DNA from 3 places in the Shewanella sp. DNRA4 genome. Region 3 is predicted to be linked to each of the others. Evidence: predicted binding sites of a transcription regulator. Region 3 holds the regulator's gene; each other region holds the start of a gene.
What was found. The regulator LexA, encoded in region 3, represses DNA repair genes until DNA is damaged. The targets are predictions, from matches to a motif close to TACTGTATNNNNATACAGTA.

Region 1 (5,404 bases), on a different contig from region 3:
TGACCATTGCTGCGGAAAAATTCGAGGAAAGCACTTCTAAGCGCTGCTGTCGTTTGATACATGAAATCGTCCTGAATTGGGTAAGCATGACCAGCTACACCATAAGGTAGCCGTATTTCTATTTGCCCAGCATTATAAGCAGACTGAAGAAAGACGACCAGCCTTGAATAGCGATATCGCGCTTCGGAGTCTAATATTTTCGATGAGTTTTCATCTAATACAGGGCTTATCACAACAACCCAAGGTGAAAGTGGTGAAAAAGGACTAATTCTGCGAGGGAGATGAACTGAGTTAAGAATGATAAGCACAAACTGACCAGGGCAAGTTTATATGATTACATTAGGGGGTGTTGACGTTTCGAGATTAAATTTTGTTAGTTCTGGCAAGTTCGTGCTCGCGAAACGAGGAATGATGTGTAGTTATTCTACTCAAATGACTAGTGACAAAGAGCAAAGGCTTGCCAGACGAACACTTCAGGCAGCATTTGGCTGGCTTTTATGCAAGGCAAAGTCAGTGCAGTGTAGTTATTCTACATAAACGGACGATAACGCGGCAGAAAAGCCAGCCAAACTGCTGCAAAAATAACCCTGACACGTCAACACGCCCTAGTCATCATTATCTTCCAAAGGATCATAATCTAAGGCATAGGTGACTTGTTCGTAATTAAAGCCTTGGCTCAGTAAAAACCGTACTCGTTTGGCTTTTTCTTTTGCAATTTGCTCGCGGGATAGTGAGCCTTTTACTTCAAGCACTTTAGGGACCGTATACTTTTTGATGGCTTTCGCTTTTGCCAACTCAAACCAATCATGCTCATTTGCAGATAAGGCAGCTTCGATACAATCTTTAGTCAGCCCCTTTTGAGCAATAGCTTGACGAATGCGTATTGGTCCATGACCACGGGCAATGTGGCTTCGAACGAGAAGCTCGGCATAGCGCTTATCATTGATAAATCCTGACGCTTCACAATCATCAAGCACAGGATCGATATCAGCGACCTCAAAGCCTTTTTCGAGCAGTTTTGTGCGGATTTCTTGGCGGGAATAATCGCGGCGCGCTAACAGCGCGACCGCAATTTGACGGGCAGACTGGCTCAGAATACTTCGCCTGTTTCTAAATCAATATTCCCCTCGATATTATCATCATCGGATGCTGATGATGCCAGTGCACTTGGGTTACTCAATAATAACTCACGCAATGTCTTATCGATTTCAGCGGCAATGGCTGGGTTTTCAGTCAAATATTTACCCGCATTGGCACGGCCTTGACCAATTTTATCGCCCTTGTAGCTATACCAAGCACCAGCTTTCTCAATCAGTTTATGGGCTACCCCTAAATCGACTAACTCGCCAGTACGGTTGATACCTTGACCGTAAAGGATTTGAAACTCAGCTTGCTTAAATGGTGCAGCCACTTTGTTTTTAACCACTTTGACACGAGTCTCGTTACCAACCACTTCATCGCCTTCTTTGATAGCACCAGTACGGCGAATATCTAAACGAACAGAAGCATAGAATTTCAGAGCATTACCACCCGTTGTGGTTTCTGGGTTACCAAACATCACACCAATCTTCATACGAATTTGGTTGATGAAGATTAACAGTGTATTCGATTGCTTGAGGTTACCCGCTAACTTACGCATCGCTTGGCTCATCATACGCGCCGCTAAGCCCATATGTGAGTCACCGATTTCGCCCTCAATTTCTGCCTTGGGTGTTAATGCCGCGACCGAGTCAACGATGATCACATCTACCGCGCCAGAACGGGTTAACGCATCACAGATCTCAAGAGCTTGTTCACCGGTATCGGGTTGTGAACACAATAAGTTATCAATATCTACGCCTAACTTTTTCGCGTAGATAGGATCGAGAGCGTGCTCAGCATCGATAAAGGCACAGGTTTTACCTTCGCGCTGAGCAGCTGCAATCACTTCTAATGTCAGAGTTGTCTTACCTGATGATTCAGGGCCATAAATCTCAACAATACGGCCCATTGGTAGGCCGCCCGCACCGAGGGCAACGTCAAGGGAAAGAGAACCAGTAGAAATGGTCTCAACATCCATAGAGCGGTCTTCGCCCAGCTTCATGATGGAGCCTTTACCAAATTGCTTCTCAATTTGGCTCAATACCGCAGCAAGTGCTTTCTCTTTGTTTGGATCGACCTTCATTCCTGTTCCCTCATCTAGACAGCATCAGTACTGTCAAAAGTGATATTCAATTTAATAAAGCGGGTGATCAAAAAGCGAGGCTCTTTGTCGTAATCTGCTGACTAGTATACTGTACAATCATACAGTATCAATACCTGTGAATGAATTATTTTTATACCTGAAAATTTTCCCGTTTAGACAAGCTTTTACCCACCCATACTGCAGATTTATCAAGATATCAGTGAATATCCACGCTTTGAGGATCAATTTTCTGTAAATTGTTGCTAAGATTGGCGCCAATTGATTTTAGACAGTAATAGTGTAAATCAACTGATTTTATCTCCCATTACTGTATGACTTTATTCCCTATTTCAGGGCCGGCATAGCGGACGATAACGATTTAATGAATCCTATAGATACCGATGATTTAGAAAAAAATACCCCGATGATGCGTCAATATTTGACCATGAAAGCAGAGCATCACGACATGCTGCTGTTTTATCGTATGGGTGACTTCTATGAACTCTTCTATGATGACGCCAAACGAGCCTCTGAATTATTGGGCATTTCCCTTACGGCCCGAGGCAAAAGTGGTGGCGACCCGATCCCGATGGCGGGTATCCCTTACCATGCAGTTGAAGGCTATCTCGCAAAATTGGTTCAAATTGGCCAATCGGTTGCGATTTGTGAACAAATTGGCGATCCTGCCACCTCAAAAGGTCCGGTTGAGCGTAAAGTCGTACGCATTGTCACCCCAGGAACCTTAACCGATGAAGCGCTATTGCAGGAGCGGCAAGACAATCTGTTGGCCGCGGTTTATCAAGGCAAAGTGGGCTTTGGCTATGCGACTCTTGATGTGTCTTCTGGCCGTTTCGTGATTGCCGAATTAGAAACGAAGGAGTCCCTCGAAGCCGAATTGCAACGTACGAATCCGGTCGAAATTCTTTATAGCGAAGATTTTGGTGCACTTGAGTTATTGCATCATTTTAAAGGCAAACGTCGCCGCCCTGAGTGGGAATTTGATTACGATACCAGTATCAAACTGCTGTTGGCCCAGTTTGGCACTAAGGATTTACACGGTTTCGGCATAACCGATGCTCGCCTATCGCTGCAAGCGGCAGGCTGCTTGATGCAGTACGTAAAAGACACCCAGCGCACCGCCTTGCCCCATATCAATGCTATTACCCGTTTTAATCAAACCGATACGATTGTCTTGGATGCGGCAACGCGCCGCAACCTCGAGCTGACACAAAATTTGAGTGGTGGTCGGGATAACACCCTAGCAGCCGTGCTCGACAATACTGCCACAGCCATGGGCAGCCGTATGTTACAACGCTGGATCCATCAGCCGTTGAGGGACCATGCACAGATTTTTGCTCGCCAAACTGCGGTCAATGAGTTGCTCGCGACCGCGGCCCATGAGTCATTGCATGAGCAGCTTAAAGCCCTAGGTGATATCGAACGTATCATGGCAAGACTGGCGCTTCGTACCGCTCGTCCACGGGATTTTGCCCGACTACGCCAAGCATTAAACCTATTGCCTCAATTGCAGCAATCATTAGGACAGTTAAGTGCCCCCCATACAGTGAAACTAGGCCAACTCTTAGGCGAGTTTCCAGAAGAGCAACAACTGCTTGAGCGCGCTATTGTCGATAACCCGCCCATGCTTATCCGTGATGGCGGCGTAATCCGTGAAGGCTACAATGCCGAATTAGACGAATGGCGTGGCTTAAGTGAAGGTGCCAGCGATTATCTAGTACAACTCGAAGCGCGGGAAAAAGAACGCACTGGCATTGCTACGCTGAAGGTAGGCTACAACCGAGTCCATGGTTACTACATTGAAGTCAGCCGTCTGCAATCACAGCAAGTGCCATTAAATTACCAACGCCGTCAAACCCTTAAGAATATGGAGCGTTATATCACGCCCGAGCTTAAGGAATATGAAGAAAAAGTGCTGTCGAGCCAAGGTAAGGCCCTCGCACTTGAAAAACAACTGTGGGACGAATTGTTTGATTTAATCCTCCCCAAGTTGCATGAGCTACAAGCCTTTGCTAGAGCAGCCGCCGAACTCGATGTGCTCAGTAACTTTGCCGAACGTGCCGAAACCTTAGGCTATACCTGCCCAGAACTGAGCAGCGAAATCGGAGTAAAAATTGAGGCGGGTCGTCACCCTGTGGTTGAGCGTGTGAGTCAAACGCCTTTTATCGCCAACCCTGTCACTCTGCACAATCAACGCCGGATGTTGATTGTTACAGGTCCAAACATGGGCGGTAAATCGACCTATATGCGTCAAGTTGCACTGATCACACTAATGGCACACATTGGCAGCTTTGTGCCAGCTGATCGCGCCATTATTGGTCCTATCGATCGAATTTTTACCCGTATTGGTGCCTCAGACGATCTCGCCTCAGGCCGTTCAACCTTTATGGTGGAAATGACTGAAACGGCCAATATTCTCCATAATGCCACTGCGCAGAGTTTAGTCTTGATGGATGAAATTGGTCGCGGCACATCAACCTACGATGGCCTGTCATTAGCCTGGTCTGCGGCTGAGTATTTAGCACAGCAAGTCGGCGCAATGACGCTGTTTGCGACCCATTATTTCGAGTTGACACAATTACCGGAACTCATGGCTGGGGTCTATAACGTGCACCTCGATGCGATTGAGCACGAAGATACCATCGCCTTTATGCACGCGGTGCAAGAAGGTGCGGCCAGTAAGAGTTACGGTTTACAAGTTGCGGCCCTTGCAGGGGTACCAGCTCGGGTGATTAAGGCGGCAAAACATAAACTACATCAGCTTGAGAGTCGCGACCATCAAGTAGAGGGCACAAAGGCACCGATTCAAACCCTGTTAGCCCTGCCGGAGCCAGTGGAAAATCCGGCCGTAAGCAAGTTAAAAGCCATCAATCCCGATAACCTGACCCCCAAACAGGCACTGGATTTACTCTATGAGCTTAAACGCTCGAGTTAAATAGCTTTGTTCATCGTAACTTAATAATAAAAACGCCCACAAAATGGGCGTTTTTTTATGGGTTGATTAAACAACCTTAAGCATTAGTTTCTAAATAAAGCCTCTACAGATAGCCCTTGCGCCCCTAGCAAATCGCGCATGCGTTTTAAGGCTTCCACTTGGATTTGGCGCACACGTTCACGGGTGAGACCAATTTCAGCGCCAACATCTTCAAGAGTTGATGGCTCGTAACCCAATAACCCAAAGCGTCGCGCTAATACTTCTCTTTGCTTGGTATTAAGTTCATT
Region 2 (5,404 bases), on a different contig from region 3:
CATCCGCAGAAATGCTAATAATTTCAGATACATTAGGTTCACTAGACCAAACGCAACGGTAGTTTACCTGTCGTTGGTTAAACTCTATTAGGCTTACCCTTTCGACATCAAATAATCGCCCGATTTTACGGCAAACCTCAGTAAGGTTGTTGTCTAAGTTAAGGGTCTCCACTGTTAAAAATTGCAATGATATTTCAGCTAACAGTTGGCTAGCTTGGGACTGCCAATTGAGCGCTTGAGTCCGCTCATCAACTAAACGTGCTAACTGACTTTGCTGTTGCTGCAATGCACGCTTTTGGCGTTTATTAACCGCAAGATCGTTACGAATTCTTTGATACATAGCCTGAAGCGATTGAGCAACATGACCAATTTCATCAGGATTTCTCACCACACTATCGGGTACGGTTAACTTAGGTAATGCATTCAGATTTATCTGGTTAGCAAACCGCTCCAATTCCGATAAACGACTGGTCACCAATAAACGCACCAGCGTAAGGATAAGATAAATCATCAGTAAGGTTTTAAGCCCATTGCCTAAGACAATAATGATCAATTGTTGCCATAATTCGTAATAGAGTTTGTCCGTATCCAGCCCGACAGTCAGCATACCAATCTGTTGTTCCTGATACATAATTGGGTAACGAAACAGAGTTTGTCGGGAATCCTTAGCGTGAATCGCCTTGCCCAACTGCATGGCTACGCCATCGATACTCTCTAAATTGACACTCGACACCATCGGCATCATGCGCAAGCCTGAAAGCAAATCAGATAACAGACCATGGTCCACATCCCAAAGTGACTTAGCAATAGTGGGTAAGATCGATTCGGAATATTCACGAATATCGGCAGTTGTATTATCAATGCTTTCTTGATAATTCCACACTAACTGCACCAGCATGGTCAGGACAGCAAAAAATGAGCTCACCCCAATAATAGTGAGCGTCATTCTATGACTGATGGAATGATTACGATGCTTCATGAATACCTATTAATTACTGTTGTGATAACTTATCCACTATTTGTGTCTTAAAAATCCCAGCCCAATCCCTTGCAACTAACTTCTGATAAAAAGCTGAATCGGGATTAAGTACCCTAAAGAGTTCTATATCCTTATAGGAGGAATAACGTTGGGTCTCTTGGTATTGTTTGAGCTGAATTAACCCTAAAGCACCCGCTAAAAAATGCCCACCTCCAAGAGCACTCACTTTACGTTCTTGGCAGAGCGACAAAATCTCAGGGGAAGTATTAATCGAACTGACCAGTACATCACGTCCAGGTTCAAGGCCCTTTTCACGGAGTGCTTTTACCACTCCGATAGCCATTTTATCGTTCGCCGTCCAGATTAAGGTTAAATCCGGATAACGGCTGAGCAAGGTTAATGTTTGATCATAAGCAATATCTTCACGCCATTGACCATATACTGTTTGAGTAACAATAACATTGGGTTGCATAAAGAAATAATCATTAGCGCCTTGAGTTCTTAACACTGATGCGGGCGTAGATTTATCGCCCGAGATTAATAAAACCTTAGCCTTTTTATTTTCTAAACGACTTAGCAAATTTTTAGCGGTATCAGCACCAATAGCATAGTTATCTGGGATAATCGCTGGTAATAAATAAGTTTGCCAATGTGGATCTGCCAATAAGTGTTCTCGCTCGGCGACAGAAATATCATTTAAAATCAATTGAACATATATGGGATATTGATAAAGCATCTGCAACATTTTTATCGCAGACTGCTTCTCATTCACTAAAATAATATGAGTAGGAAGTGATGGCTGAGATTTTAATAACGTTTCTAATTGAGCAATCATTTTAAAGTGATTGCGATCTGAATGTATGATTTGCAAATTAATATCAAGCTTTGATGAAGCCACCTGCATTAATTTATCGACATCACCCCAAAAGCTATCCGTAACCGCGCCTGGATTAAAAAAAACCACATCCAATTTAGCCCACGCAGGCAAAGCAAAACACAGTATGCCTATCCATAAACAACGTAAACATAATAGATGCAAAGGCGAGTACTCCTCGACCGTGTTTCCCCGCATGTGATCCATCACAGAGGTCACTTTATTATTATCGATTCACAACCTTGTTACCGCATAATTACCAAAACAACTCAATGGCAACCAACACTTCGATTAAACCACAAAATAACAAAAAGTGTACTTTATAATAAAGAATATTAATTTTTGCTCCTGTTTTAAGCTCGAAATTATAGAATATTCATTTAATATTAATAAGATAACTCGACGCATAAGATAAGAGGCCATTTTTAATTCCAATATTGCTCATTCAGCCTCTTTACATAGCGCACTTAACCACAGTCAATCCCTCAAGATTGCCTTACGTTTATTCTCTGTTAGTATATGTATAAATTCACAGTGATTGAGTGCTAACGACTTGCAGCAATTGGATCTTGTTCCGATCACCGAACTCAAGGGCGTCGCCAAAAGAGTCGCGGAAAAACTCGCCAAACTCGGCATCACAACAGTACAAGATCTGCTGTTTCACTTGCCCCTGCGCTACGAAGACCGCACGCAAATCTATCCCATCGCCGCACTCATGCCCGGAAATTACGGCACCATTGAGGCCGAAATCCAGTCGACTCAAATCCTTCAAGGCCGTAAACGCATGCTCGTCTGCAATGTGCGTGACGATACTGGCAGCATGAGCCTGCGCTTTTTTAACTTTTCAATGGCGCAGCGCAATGCGATGCAAAATGGATTAATGATCCGTGCCTATGGCGAAATTCGTCGCGGAAGTCATCAAGCGGAAATCGTGCACCCCGAATATAAAATCGTCTATCCGGGTGAGGATATTCACCTAAGCGATACACTTACGCCGATTTATCCCACCACCGAGGGCTTAAAACAGGCGAGTTGGATTAAGCTCACCGAACAGGCGCTTGAATTATTAGAAGATGGCGGCTTGACCGAGTTATTACCCGCCCATTTGCAGCCAAACAACATGAGCCTAAAACAGGCGCTGCAAACCCTGCATCGCCCCCATGCGGGGATTTCACAATTTGATTTAGAACTTGGTCAACACCCCGCGCAGCAGCGACTGGTGCAGGAAGAATTACTCGCCCACAACCTGAGCATGCTGCGCCTTAGGCAACGCAGTAACCTCGACGCCGCCGTGACCATGCATGCCACAGGGCAATTACTAAACCCTTTTCTCGCCTCACTGCCCTTTAAACCCACAGGCGCGCAGCAACGTGTCGTTGCCGAAATAGGTAAAGATTTAGCACAACCGCACCCCATGATGCGCTTAGTGCAAGGGGATGTCGGCTCAGGCAAAACCTTAGTCGCCGCCCTCGCCGCCCTTCAAGCGATTGAAAACGGCTATCAAGTGGCTATGATGGCGCCCACCGAATTACTCGCCGAGCAGCATGCAGCTAACTTTGCCGCGTGGTTTGAACCTCTTGGATTAAAAGTCGGTTGGCTTGCGGGTAAGCTTAAAGGTAAAGCTCGGGCGCAATCCTTAGCGGATATTGAATCTGGCGCCGCACAAATGGTGATCGGCACCCACGCCATTTTTCAGCAGCAGGTTATCTTCCACAGGCTCGCCTTGATCATCATCGACGAGCAGCACCGATTTGGTGTCCACCAGCGGATGGGACTCAGGGAAAAAGGTATCAATCAAGGGTTTCATCCCCATCAGTTGATTATGACGGCAACCCCGATCCCACGGACGTTAGCCATGACAGCCTACGCCGATTTAGACACCTCGATTATCGATGAGTTACCCCCTGGGCGCACACCCGTCACCACAGTCGCCATACCCGATTCGCGCCGTAATGAAGTACTCGAGCGCGTCCGCAACAGCGTGATCACGGACAAGCGCCAAGCCTATTGGGTCTGTACCTTGATTGAAGAATCCGAAGTCCTCGAGTGCCAGGCCGCCGAAGATACTGCCGAAGAATTACGACTATCGCTGCCGGAGCTGACCATAGGTTTAGTACACGGCAGGATGAAAAGTGCTGAAAAGCAACAAATTATGACTGACTTTAAAGCGGGAACCATCAACTTATTGGTGGCAACCACAGTAATTGAGGTCGGCGTCGATGTCCCTAACTCTAGCCTGATGATAATCGAAAACCCCGAACGATTGGGACTTGCCCAGTTGCATCAACTGCGAGGACGAGTAGGGCGCGGTGCCGTAGCCAGTCATTGTGTGTTACTCTACAAGGCGCCACTGAGTCAAACCGCAAGTCAGCGGTTGAATGTCCTGCGGCAGAGTAATGATGGTTTTGTTATCGCACAGAAAGACTTAGAGATCCGTGGTCCCGGTGAAGTGTTAGGCACTAAACAGACTGGGCTAGCCGAACTTAAGATAGCTGATTTAGTTAGAGATCAAGCGCTTATACCACATATCCAAAAGCTTGCGAATCATGTGATGTCGCAAGCACCCGATGCGGTTGATGCCATTATTCATCGTTGGCTTGGGCATAGGCAACAATATGTTCAAGCGTAAACCTTAAGCTAACCCCTTCAAGGTAAAATAAATTCAACCTGTTCAGCTAACCGCTATGGACAAGCGCGTGTAAACTTGCAAAATGGACTTGCAACCTAAAAGGCGGCACTTGCACTTTAATGTTAGCTGCATGATATTCACCACATTACCTTGACACTGAAGCGAAGGATGTAAAATGCAAGTTAATCAAGATGATAGAATTACACCTCAAGAGACCTCGTCTAGCAGTAATCGCTTTGCATTGATTGCGATTGTGCTCGTCATCCTGCTCTCTGCGGCAGGTTATTACTACTATAGTAAAGATGACTCACCCAAACTCATTCCTAATGCACCGATAGTACTACCAGAGCCGCCATCGTCAGAACCGCTTACTCTGGAAACAAACCCTGAGCCTGAAACCACTCCAGTGGAAAACGTAACACCACAAACGACCTCGACAGAAACTGACTCAACCACCACCGTTGAGCCTCAAGCGCCCGTAGAAACGGTGCCAAACTTGCCTGAGAGTGATGCTTTTGTGCATCAAAAAGCACTGGCACTTATCAGTAATAATGTCGTAGGTTCATCCTTAGTCACACAAGATTTGATCCGTCAGTTTGTAGTCTTCGTGGATAATTTGGCGCAGGGCGAATTGACCCGCAAAGTCAGCCCAATTAAGGGCCCTGAAAAACTCTTTACCGTGGCGGAAATCACTAACAAAGTGTATTTAAATCCAGAGAGTTACCACAGATACGATGCCTACGCGACCGTCATTGCCAATATGGATGAGCAAAGCTTAATGCACACCTACAAGCAACTCACGCCGCTATTTGATGAAGCCTTCGCTGAACTGGGTTATAGCAACGCCAAATTCAATGACAGAATGCTACAAGCAATTAAGGTGATGCTCGCAGCGCCAATTATTGAAGAACCCATTGAGCTG
Region 3 (5,404 bases):
TTGTTCATACGTGGAAGCGCCATATCAGGCGCACCAATCATCATCGGGATTAACCAGTTAGCTAGTCCGGTAAAGGCTGGCATCACTGCGCCGAATACCATGATTAGCCCATGCACTGTGGTCATCTGGTTGAAGAAGTTAGGCTCAACGAGTTGTAATCCGGGCTGAAAGAGTTCGGCGCGGATCACCATGGCCATCGCACCACCAGTTAAAAACATAATGAAACTAAACCATAGGTACAGGGTGCCAATGTCCTTGTGGTTGGTGGTGAGTAACCAGCGCATGATGCCTTTAGGTGCACCGTGATGGTGTTCATCATGGGCGGCAATTTGATCTTGAGTCAGTGTGCTCATCTTAATCCCCTACTGTCCATGGCGTGCAATATCAGCGGGTTGCACTGTATTGCCGGTATTGTTGCCCCACGCATTGCGCTCATAGGTAATGATGGCGGCAAGCTGTTGTGGCGTGAGTTGTGTGCCAAATGCCTGCATCGCCGTGCCCGGTTTACCGTGCATCACTATATCGATGTGATTGGCGACCGGGCCTGTTGCAATAACGCTACCAGCAAGGGCGGGGAAGGCGGGAGGCATACCAGCACCCGTTAGCTGGTGGCAGGCGGCGCAAATCGTGGCATAGGTTTTTTCCCCTTCGGCCATCAGTTCATCATGGCTAAGCGTGGGAAGACTCGCGGGGTCGACACTGGCGGCGGGCTCTGTCGCCGCTTTGGGCGCATCGGTGGTTGAGGGGGGCTGAGTCGTTGCTACTGGTTCGCTATTGGTGCCACCGGATTTATGGGCATCAACGTCTTTGGCTTGCACCGCATCCCCCGTGTTATTGCCCCACGCATTACGCTCATAGGTAATCACGGCGGCAATTTCTTGGGGCGATAATTGTTTACTGAAGGCTTGCATGGCCGTACCCGTTTTACCATTGAGCACGATTTCAAGATGACCGCTCAGCGGCCCAGTAGCTATGGGGCTGCCTTTGAGATGAGGGAATACGCCTTTGAGACCTTCGCCATTAGGTTGATGGCAGGCTGCGCAGTGACCAAGGTAAACTTGCTCACCCTGAGTCATCAGCTCTTCTTTACTCAGTGTTTGCGATAAGGCGGCTTGTGCGGCTTGCGCTGCGGCATTGGCAGCTTGTTTTTGTTCTGCAACCCAAGCATCGAACTCGGCTTCGGGCAGTGCCTGAACCACTATCGGCATAAATCCATGATCTTTACCGCAAAGCTCGGCACATTGGCCACGGTAAATGCCGGGTTTATCGATACGGGTCCACGCCTCGTTGATAAACCCTGGGTTAGCATCTTTTTTCACTGCAAAATCTGGTACCCACCATGAATGGATAACATCTTCAGAAGTCATCAGAAAGCGGATTTTTCTATTTACAGGCAGGACAAGGGGCTTATCGACCTCAAGTAAGTAGTGCTCTCCCTTGGCCTCACTACCTTCGATTTGAGGTCTTGGTGTGGCGAGGATACTGTAAAACTCAATATCTTGATCGAAATAGCTGTAATGCCACTTCCATTGCGATCCTGTGACTTTTACCGTGAGATCGGCATTGCTGGGGTCTTCCATGGCAATCAGAGTTTTAGTTGCCGGAATCGCCATTAAGATCAGAATGATAAAGGGAATTATCGTCCAAGCGATTTCAACTTTTGTACTCTCATGGAAGTGTGACGCGACCGCGCCCTTGGATTTTCTGTGGTTGATCATGGCATAAATCATCACGCCAAAAACCACTAAGCCTATCGCGCAGCAGATATACAGAATCGTCATGTGCAGGTGGTATACCTTGCCACTGATTTCTGTTACGCCAGGCGTCATATTGAACCGCATGTCTGCTGCGGCCAACGGTGGGGCGAATAGCACCACGAGTAAACAATACAACCATTGCTTCACAAGACTTCTCCTCTGCTAATTGCAAATAGCAACTACAAAGAAGAGCAACACAGTAAGTCTCAACTCTATGCAAACTCTTCAGTTCCCAAAAAAGTGTTTCTGACTTCAACGTGCGTTGGCGGCTTACTTATGATCAAGTATTGTTACTGCTGGTATTAGCCACACTGGCACATACTGCTGAATAAACCCATTATTCTCAATTTTTGTGGGCGAGCGATATTCGAAAATAACGCGATATTTCTGCCTAAACAGGCCATATATCATGTGCGCCTAAATCAAACATACTTGCTGTTTAAAAATTGATCAAGATCACTTCTTTTTCTAATTGTCTGAAAAATTGCCAAAAAAAAGCCTCACATTCACAGGTGAGGCGGCTTTCAAGGCTAAATACGGTATGAAAAATTTTTAATGAACAGAGCTGAAAAATGCGGGTTGAGTAAATTTAGTCGATTGGGTGAGATTGGTGCTAGAAGGTTGGTCATTCGTTGAACCTTCAAGCACGATACCCATTGCACGTGCGCTCTTTGCTACAATTTGTAGGCGACGATTATCGCGAGTATCTAGGGCGTTAATCCAAGTAATCACTGCGCTAGATGTGCCACTGGTTAAGGCTTTTTCCATCGCCCAAAGGGTTTCGACCTCATCTTTTGCGTGAACCAATAGTACGCGATCCATACGCACACCTGCGTTTGCTAATAGCTGCTTGTAGCCAATACTAGGTGGGTTGATGAGCACTATCCATCTTCCCTGTTGGCTCAGTTGGGCAAGTTGTTTGCTCAGCTGTGTCAGCTCTTGGCGCCCTTGGCTCTGAGTTGGCATAGTGACTATTGATGTATGCTGCCAGTCGGTCTCTGTATCTCGAACCGTATCGAGCCATAAACCGGGGTGACGCGGGGCATTACCTAATAGTTTGTTCATAGCCAATCTCCATTGCGGATCACCCCTACGGCGAGCCCTTCAATTGTTAGACTTTGGAAACTCAAATCGACTTTAATCGGTGAATAGTCTTCATTCTCGGCATGTAGGTAGACTAAATTACCTTTTTTTTCAAAGCGTTTTACGGTTACATCATCATCAACGCGAGCAACAACAACTTGTCCATTGCGCGCTTGTTGTACTTTATGAACGGCAAGCAGGTCACCCTCAAGGATGCCGATATTCTTCATACTGTCGCCTTTTACGCGCAGCAGGAAATCGGCAGCAGGGTGGAACATGCTGGGGTCGACTTGGTAATACTGTTCGACATGCTCTTGGGCGAGAATAGGTTCACCCGCTGCCACTTGGCCGATAAGTGGCAAGCCTGTTTCGCGGTTATCTTCTTCCTCTACAGGGAGACGGATCCCGCGGGAAGTACCAGGCATGATCTCGATGCAGCCTTTTTTCGCCAATGCCTTAAGGTGTTCTTCTGCGGCATTTGCACTTTTAAAACCCAAACGGGTGGCAATTTCGGCCCGAGTGGGTGGCATGCCAGTCTCGGCAATATTACGTTTAATCAGCTCTAAAATTTCGGCTTGGCGTGGCGTCAACGGTCTCATGGTCTTTCCTGTTTTTCTATACAGTTACTGTTAGTATATACAGTATTATTGGTAGTGCAAGTATTAACCACTTTTAACTTGGTCAGCTAGATCTGCAAATAACCGTAATCGTCATCTATGGGGTGAATGCCACTTGCACGGTAGCAATAAATGGCGTTGCCTAAAGTGCGTTACTAAGTCATTAAAATCAGCAGCTGAATCCTGCATCTTTAGGTTGTTTGGGTATATTCTCTATAATCTGGTATTCTATGGGGCTAATGAACGTACTTACATTGCATAAGAATAATGCCTAAACAAGACTCTCTTTGGTTGAAATCATTACGTTGGATCCAAAAGCACTTAGTGCACACTATTGTTGTGCCACAGGATCCCTTTGCCGATCTGAATCTGGATGCCTCCAGACCGCTTGCTTATGTAATGAAAACAGAATCCCTGAGTGATATTGCTGCGTTAAGCGAGATCACCACGAAACTTGGTTTGCCAAGCCCTTACGAGCCGCTGGTGGTGAATGGCGTTGTGGCGCCACGGGTGGTATGCCTTGAAGGTCGTAAGCCCTTATTTGGTGAACGCGCCAGCAATGAGCCATTCCTCGAATGTTTTATGCGTTTGTTGGCCGTCCATAAGGAAAAGCCAGAGTTAGATATACAGCTGGTGCCTGTGAGTCTGTATTGGGGTCGTACTCCGGGTAAAGAAGACGACACCATGAAGGCGGCAGTGCTTGAGCGCGAGAATCCTACTTGGTTACGTAAGTGCTTGATGATCCTATTTTTGGGCCGTCACAACTTTGTGCAATTTTCTAATGCGGTATCGCTGCGTTACATGGCCGACGAACATGGTACCGATATGGGCATTGCCCATAAATTGGCTCGAGTAGCGAGAGTGCATTTCCGTCGCCAACGTAAGGTGATGACGGGGCCTGTGTTGCCTAATCGTCAGGCGTTATTCCATTCCTTGCTGAAATCTGAATCCTTACGTAAGGCGATTCAGGAAGAAGCCGCGAGCAAGAAGATTTCTGAAACCCAAGCGCGTGAAACGGCAATTGAATATCTTGATGAAATTGCGGCGAATTATTCCGATAGTCTCGTACGTATTGCTGAGCGCTTTTTAACGTGGTTATGGAACAAGCTCTACAGCGGTATTAACATCAAAGGTGCCGAGCATATTCGGCAGTTACACCACGATGGTCATGAGATTGTGTATGTGCCCTGCCATCGCAGCCATATGGATTACCTGCTGTTATCTTACATTCTGTATTACCAAGGTATGGTGCCACCGCATATTGCTGCGGGTATCAACCTAAACTTCTGGCCTGCGGGGCCGCTGTTCCGCCGTGGCGGGGCTTTCTTTATTCGCCGTAGTTTTAACGGCAACAAACTTTATACGGCCGTGTTCCGTGAGTACCTCGATCAGCTGTTTGCTAAGGGATATTCGGTTGAGTATTTCTCTGAAGGTGGCCGTTCTCGTACCGGTCGTCTATTGGCGCCTAAAACGGGCATGATCGCTATGACGATCAACAGTGTGCTGCGTGGTATCGAACGCCCAGTCACCTTAGTGCCTGTGTATTTAGGCTACGATCACGTGATGGAAGTGGCGACCTATCACAAAGAGCTAAGCGGTAAGAAAAAACAGAAAGAATCTGTATGGCAAGTCTTTGGTGCTATTCGTAAATTAGGTAATTTTGGCCAAGGTTATGTCAACTTTGGTGAGCCGATTACATTGCAGAACTTCTTGAATGAAACGGCACCAAACTGGCGCAGTGAAGTGGCTGATGATCCTGAGCAAAAACCGACTTGGTTAACCCCAGCGGTGAACGTGTTAGCAAATCGGGTGATGACGCGGATTAACGACGCCGCTGCCGCCAGCTCTATTACCTTGACCAGTTTAGTGTTGTTGGCGTCGGAGCAAAATGCCTTAGAGCGTTGTTTGCTCGAGCGTCAGTTAGATTTATACCTGACCCTGCTTAAG

Region 1: recA (recombinase RecA) is a predicted target of LexA. The motif match lies at 2,272-2,291, and genes of this name have one in related genera.
Region 2: recG (ATP-dependent DNA helicase RecG) is a predicted target of LexA. The motif match lies at 2,371-2,390, and genes of this name have one in related genera.

What each region holds. Positions count from the first base shown of each region.
Region 1 is NZ_JABAIP010000011.1:56,638-62,041, forward strand. Features, by position in the region: gene alaS (alanine--tRNA ligase) at 1-62, opposite strand, end outside; gene HG547_RS13195 (regulatory protein RecX) at 606-1,016, opposite strand; gene recA (recombinase RecA) at 1,091-2,164, opposite strand; gene mutS (DNA mismatch repair protein MutS) at 2,547-5,117, shown strand; gene rpoS (RNA polymerase sigma factor RpoS) at 5,201-5,404, opposite strand, start outside.
Region 2 is NZ_JABAIP010000013.1:50,096-55,499, forward strand. Features, by position in the region: gene HG547_RS14865 (GGDEF domain-containing protein) at 1-979, opposite strand, end outside; gene HG547_RS14870 (ABC transporter substrate-binding protein) at 993-2,051, opposite strand; gene recG (ATP-dependent DNA helicase RecG) at 2,407-4,482, shown strand; gene HG547_RS14880 (DUF3014 domain-containing protein) at 4,658-5,404, shown strand, end outside.
Region 3 is NZ_JABAIP010000004.1:114,865-120,268, reverse strand. Features, by position in the region: gene ctaD (cytochrome c oxidase subunit I) at 1-353, opposite strand, end outside; gene coxB (cytochrome c oxidase subunit II) at 363-1,904, opposite strand; gene HG547_RS05690 (SulA-like leucine-rich domain-containing protein) at 2,310-2,822, opposite strand; gene lexA (transcriptional repressor LexA) at 2,819-3,439, opposite strand; gene plsB (glycerol-3-phosphate 1-O-acyltransferase PlsB) at 3,725-5,404, shown strand, end outside.